2 regions of the Paenibacillus sp. FSL H7-0690 genome follow, and region 1 is predicted to be linked to the other one. Evidence: a T-box and tRNA genes for the amino acid it is inferred to sense, from the RefSeq annotation. Region 1 holds a T-box; the other holds one or more tRNA genes.
The links. The T-box of region 1 lies ahead of argS (arginine--tRNA ligase). A T-box ahead of a tRNA ligase gene usually reads a tRNA of that ligase, here a tRNA-Arg.

Region 1 (3,262 bases):
TTGAATCTTGAAGTGAGCCAGAGGCGGAATTTGATCGTAGCTGGATCTCCTTTTAGAATCGGACATCCAGAATAGAAGTTGTTGAACAGTGTAGCTAAGGTATGTGCGTAAGTGCAGAGCGTATTTGGCGTTAACTCTATACTTGCTGAATGTAATATCTCCGGCCAGAGGCTTAGCTGTCTTAGCAGGGCAAGCTCTGCTTTTTCCAATTCGGAAGGGAACTGAAGCTGTGCGGCAGCTGTAAGGATTGGGATCGTAGCTTTACTCAAAACGCTTGTCGCACGCGCAAAAGTATACATCAGATAAACTCCGGTATTGCCGGATATTTCGGTAGCCTGTTTGAAATCAAACACGATTTCCGTTCCTAAATTAAACCGCAGCAGATAGTAGCGAATCGCAGCAGTGGCAATCAATCGGCTGGAGAGGCCGTCTTTATCGGAACGTGAGTGCTCAATGTTCTGTTCCATAAGCTCCACCAAATCGCTTACCTTAATCCCGATTCCCTGACGTCCGGACATAGCATAAGAAGATTTGCCTTCTGAAATATCTATACCCAGCTCGGCCGCCGAAGCGGGACTAAGAGATACAACACCATAGCTCACATGATGGAGTTTGTCTGCTTGCTCGTTATAACCTAGTGCCCCTAAGGCTTGCTTAACCATCTGTTGTGGATATTCCTGTCTGTAATCGATCACATTGATGACTCTGTCCGCCTGCCCATAAGATTCTTGGGTTCCAGTTAATCCAGTTGTCCATAAACCGGACGAGAATTCGCTAAAGGAGAAATCTTTGGTCAAAAGACCAAATTTCCAGAGATGATAGGCAATATCTTTGGCTGTATACGTTAAAATCCCATTCGAACGCACCAGCACCTTATCGAGCTGATGCTCCTCTGAATCCGCTCCAATGTTAGCCTCTGTTCTTTGCTTCAGCACCCAGCAGCCTGCGAGTTTACCTTCAGTCTCTTGTACAAAAACGGCTGTCTGCTTCAGTAGCTCAGCTGCGGCTGCCCAAAATCCCTCTTTTAAAATACTGCTCTCCCATACCAGCAAATCATAATAAATTCCAAAATGTTTCATTTCCTCTACATGCTCTCTAACGATGCGTTCAGCTACAAGGTTGCCCAGCCAGGCTTCGTTACCGCCCCCTTGTTCAAGGGAGTGCAGTATATCTGTGCGCTTATGTGTCATCTCAGGGTTCAGCGCATATTCTTTGTTCACTTTGGCATAAAGATCCCAGCAAAAATCACCGAAACGTTGGTGTTCCCCTTCTAAAGATATATTTAATAATCCAACAACTGTATCCGCCAGCTGATTGCCGAGATCATCAATGTAGTTATGGACCTCTACGTTATACCCAGTTCTTTTCATAATTCTGACTAGAGTATCGCCGATACAGGCGTTTCTTAGATGACCTACGTGAGCGGCTTTGTTGGGGTTGATAGAAGTGTGCTCGATGATGACTTTTTCCCCAGTGCTGGCAGGCAGTTCAAAGGAATGTTCAGCCCAGCTTTGCCAATTCATATACAAATTGATAAATCCGGGAGCAGCGACTTCAACTTTTTGTAAAAGACCGGCGAGGCGCCCTTGGAATTGAAGCTCTGCTTTCACTAATTCTGCTATGACCATTGGGGATTTACGTAGAGTTTTGGCTAGCTGCATAGCGATATTGCATGAATAATCACCATGCTCTAGATTAGCTGGCTGTTCGATCAGAATGGCAATGTCCTCTGGATAGTCAGCTCCTAAGGTATTGAATACACGTTGTACACTGTGCTCGATTCCGTCTTTGATGATTTGATTTAACATGGTATACCCTCCTTTGAAAATACAAAAAAGCCCTCGTCTCAAAAGAGACGAGGGCTTTAGCGCTCGCGGTACCACTCTCGTTGCTGAACAAGTTGTTCAGCCACCTTACGGGATAACGGCCTTCAGCCGGGACTTCCTACTAAGGTTCAGAAGTCCATCTCACGGGTGCGCTTCATTAAAGGGATCTGTACCGGCTTACACTCTCCCGGCTCGCTGAGGACTAGATCTCGTTAACTACTCTCCCGCTCATCGATGCTTAATTAATTTTTACCAGTATACCTAATATTTCATAAAAAGCAATAGTGGTTAGCTTCTTAACAATCTTGGTTGCTCTTTGTTGTTAGCTTATCAGTTTAGTAGATTATAAATTTGGAAAAAGAAGGCTGTCTTGTTATAGGACCAGCTGTTCCTTTGAACAACAGTCCACACGCTAACTCAAGCCAAGGAATATTACTATACGGAGCCACTAATCTTTCAAATTGTAGTGGAAGGGAGGAGTGAATAAAACATGGCTATTTTTTCTACTGGACCTATAGATAACAGCCCGATCCTAGGGGTCAGACCGTCGCAACTGGTAACCGTAAAAGTAGTTAATCGGGATTCTCTTAATCCTTATAATCTAGTTATTCAAGGTTTCCTTCTTAACGGATCAAGAACGATGTATGTGAATGAAACAGTAAATCTAGCACCTAATCAAGTTTTAACTAAGAACTATTTTGCCGACTTGGACGCATTTGAATTTGTGTTTACAACAGTAGAAGCGGTTGAAGCAGAGGTTGGGATTTCAGTCTGGGGTAAACAGAACTCAGGGGCATTGGTAGATCCTCATCGCATAGTTGCGTGGGAGAAGCAGGCAGTATTAATTTAATAATTATTACAGTTAACGTTAAAGGAGTGATGAGAAATTGAGTTATTTATCTACCGGACCGATAGACAATAGTATGGTAGGGGGTGTAAGACCTACTCAGCATGTTACTGTCAAAATTGATAACCGAAGTGACATTGATTCATCAATGGCTCTTGTTCAAGGATACTATATGGATGGGACAAGAACTTTATATGTCAGCGAGCTGATAAATGTAGCACCTAATGAAGTTATAACACGTGATTATTATGCCGATTTTGATGCGTTTGAATTTATTTTTACAACTACAAGTCTGGTAGATGATCCGATTCAAATCTCAGTATGGGGAAAAAATAGCGTTGGCCAGATTGTGACTGCCCATCGACTTGTACATGCAGAATTGCTTGGTGTAACGCAAGGGATAACTGGCGCGACCGGGGCGACTGGTGCAACGGGAGCGGATGGAGCAACAGGAGCAACGGGAGCAGACGGAGCAACGGGAGCGACCGGCGCAGGAGAGACTGGGGCGACAGGTGCAGATGGAGTAACTGGTGCAACCGGGGCGACGGGAGCGGATGGAGCAACTGGAGCGACTGGAGCAGGAGAGACT
Region 2 (3,262 bases), 110 kb from region 1:
GAGCATGGCTGGGTAGCTACGTACGGACGGGATAAGCGCTGAAAGCATCTAAGCGTGAAGCCCCCCTCAAGATGAGATTTCCCAATTAGTAAGACCCCTTGAAGACGACGAGGTAGATAGGTTGGAGGTGGAAGTGCAGCAATGCATGGAGCTGACCAATACTAATCGGTCGAGGGCTTATCCTATAGTTAGAATGCAGATTCGTTTCGGATTCAGTTTTCAGGCATCAAGCTCAGATTTATATAGTCCAAGTGACTGTGTGATGATGAATTTGTTTTCAGCATTTGGCGATGCTGAGACCTGAATAATGCATTTGTACCGCAAATGCCCGTTTGGTGGCGATAGCGGAGGGGTTCCACGCGTACCCATCCCGAACACGACCGTTAAGCCCTCCAGCGCCGATGGTACTTGGACCGAAGGGTCCTGGGAGAGTAGGACGTTGCCAAGCACGCAAGACCACTGTTGAGTATTCGACAGTGGTCTTTTTGTTGTACGATGTTTAGCAGTTTATTATAAGGATAGGCAATCACTGTGAAGTGGTTTTTGAATGAAAATTAGTTCATGGAGGCAAATGATCATGATTATATGGATCAATGGTGCTTTTGGTCCAGGGAAGACAGAAACCGCAAATGAAATTTATCGAAGAAAAACATAGCTAGCGAATATGATGGAATAATTATCGTACCTATGACCCTAGTGAATCCGGATTATTGCAGGGAAATCATCAGCAAGTTAATTGATGGAGGTATAGAGCTTTATCATTTTAGTTTGTGTGCCTGCCGAGAGACCTTGCTTAAGAGATTAAGCATTAGAGTGAAGGAAAAGACTCTTGGGCTGCTCAGCAGATCGACAGGTGCATCAGAGGGCTTGATCACGAGGTATTTAAGCAGCATCTAGACACGAATGATAGAACTATAGGTGAAATCGTTGAGATAATAGCTCAAAAGCTTCATATCAATCTATTACCTAGGGAAGAGTAAAAAGAAAAATAATTAGTTTAGGTATTGCTATACTTAATAATACATGATATAATCTTTTTTGTTGTCAAAACAATTTGTTTTTAAAACGGCCCGTTGGTCAAGGGGTTAAGACACCTCCCTTTCACGGAGGTAACATGGGTTCGAATCCCATACGGGTCACCATTTCTTCTTGAAACAGCTTCAGACTTCTAGAAAAAAAGGTTGCATTACAGATTTGATTATGTTATGATAATTAAGTTGCTTCTTTACATGGAGGCTTAGCTCAGCTGGGAGAGCATCTGCCTTACAAGCAGAGGGTCGGGGGTTCGATCCCCTCAGCCTCCACCATAACACATCCCCAAAAGTGAAGTTAATGCTTCACTGAGGATTCTGGATACTTTCCGGGGGATCCAAGGGAATTAATACTTTTTTACTGACGCGGGGTGGAGCAGCCCGGTAGCTCGTCGGGCTCATAACCCGAAGGTCGCAGGTTCAAATCCTGCCCCCGCAACCAATTTTCATTAAGCAATTATTCTTCTGGAACCGTGGTGTAGTTGGCCTAACATGCCTGCCTGTCACGCAGGAGACCGCGGGTTCGAATCCCGTCGGTTCCGCCATTTTCTTGCTTTATGAGCCATTAGCTCAGTTGGTAGAGCACCTGACTTTTAATCAGGGTGTCGAAGGTTCGAGTCCTTCATGGCTCACTTCTTTAGTGAGTCGGACATCAATACATACCGTGTGCGGACGTGGCTCAGCGGTAGAGCATCGCCTTGCCAAGGCGAGGGTCGCGGGTTCGATTCCCGTCGTCCGCTCCATATAAATTTTGCGCCCTTAGCTCAGCTGGATAGAGCGTTTGACTACGAATCAAAAGGCCGGGAGTTCGAATCTCTCAGGGCGCGCCATATTTTAACTTAATACTTTGCCGGTGTGGCGGAATGGCAGACGCGCTCGACTCAAAATCGAGAGGGAAACCGTGGAGGTTCGAGTCCTCTCACCGGTATATCGAAAAAACTTGTAAGATTGCTTTCAGCAATTTTACAAGTTTTTTTATTTTCTGAGTATTGGTCATACCCCTGTCAAGTAGACAAATGAAAAAAGCTATGCTGCCAGCGCGCACCGATAGTTTTGCTTGAAAGCGGTGATATTTCCGCTCTTGAATTACACTGTTTGAGGTACAACTCCTCTGTTTTGAGATGCGAAAAGAAGGATTCGAAACATGCATTATCTAGGGAGGTAGCTTTGCGAGAGTGCTGCCTTTAATGCCGAATACCTCTAATCCTGTATTGTATGCCTGAGACGTGTATTGGAAGCCCTGAACCGAATGGAGCACGGCTTCCAATGTACGTCTCTTTTTCTTGTCCACTTCGTAACCGTATCCAACACGAGTTGAACATCGTTACGTTCTGACAATTGCAAAGTGACAATCTCGTTGTTGAATAGATCTTGTATGACGGATAAGTAATGAAAGTTAGTTCCGTCCGAAATATAGGTAATATCCGTTACCATTTTTTGCTGTGGTGCTGTGGTGCTGTGGCATGAAATTTACGTTTTAAGCGATTCGGGAAAACGATAGAAAGGGTATAACTAGACTGTCTTCGATTCTTTCGAATGATAGATTTGATCGATAGTTCTTTCATGATTCGCCATACTTTCTTGTGATTCACGTTGAAGCCTGCCTCCTACATGGCAGTCGAAATGCGAGGATAGCCTAAATCTGGATGCGAAAAATGAATGGCCATCATGTGTTCCTTGATCTCTTGATTTTTGTCATTCCTGGCTCTGACGCTTAGGCTATGTAGCTAGCCATTTGTAGTAACTGGTCCGTGATATCCCTGCAATCGCTATGAGGTCTGTAATATGATGCGGGTAGCGTAGTTCTCTCGCTGCCTGGGAGCTTCTCCTTTATTAGATTTGGATACCGCTTTTTTAAATATCCACCTGCGCTTTCAGGTAGTCACTTTCTTGTTCGACACTACCAAAGGACGTGCGAGAGCGACCTTTCCTAGGATTCATCTCTTTTTCCTCATTTTTACGTTCATCGAAAGAATCTCCGTTTTTCCATTTTCTCACCCAAACCTTCAATTGCGTGCAACTACGGATACCTTGTTGTTCAGCTATGATCGTATAGCTAGATGATCCATCTAAGTAGGTTCTAACCGCCTTTAATTTAAATGCTTCTGTATACATCTGAAATGTTTGTCCTTTTTTCGCCATAAAAATATCCCCTCCAAGTGTTACTCGAATCTCCATGATAACATGTAGTTTTTTTCGAGTGTCTACTTGAAGGGGATAATACCACTGTT

Region 2: it encodes a tRNA-Arg, which carries the amino acid that the T-box ahead of argS (arginine--tRNA ligase) is inferred to sense. The anticodon was not compared.

The regions. Positions count from the first base shown of each region.
Region 1 is NZ_CP150281.1:5,614,868-5,618,129, reverse strand. It holds gene argS (arginine--tRNA ligase) at 1-1,808, opposite strand, end outside; T-box leader at 1,849-2,067, opposite strand; gene MHI32_RS24760 (hypothetical protein) at 2,317-2,676, shown strand; gene MHI32_RS24755 (collagen-like protein) at 2,714-3,262, shown strand, end outside.
Region 2 is NZ_CP150281.1:5,503,209-5,506,470, reverse strand. It holds rRNA gene MHI32_RS24305 (23S ribosomal RNA) at 1-185, shown strand, start outside; rRNA gene rrf (5S ribosomal RNA) at 332-448, shown strand; tRNA gene MHI32_RS24295 (tRNA-Glu) at 1,068-1,142, shown strand; tRNA gene MHI32_RS24290 (tRNA-Val) at 1,232-1,307, shown strand; tRNA gene MHI32_RS24285 (tRNA-Met) at 1,397-1,473, shown strand; tRNA gene MHI32_RS24280 (tRNA-Asp) at 1,499-1,576, shown strand; tRNA gene MHI32_RS24275 (tRNA-Lys) at 1,591-1,663, shown strand; tRNA gene MHI32_RS24270 (tRNA-Gly) at 1,700-1,774, shown strand; tRNA gene MHI32_RS24265 (tRNA-Arg) at 1,785-1,861, shown strand; tRNA gene MHI32_RS24260 (tRNA-Leu) at 1,881-1,959, shown strand; gene MHI32_RS24255 (hypothetical protein) at 2,459-2,623, opposite strand; gene MHI32_RS24250 (transposase) at 2,886-3,173, opposite strand.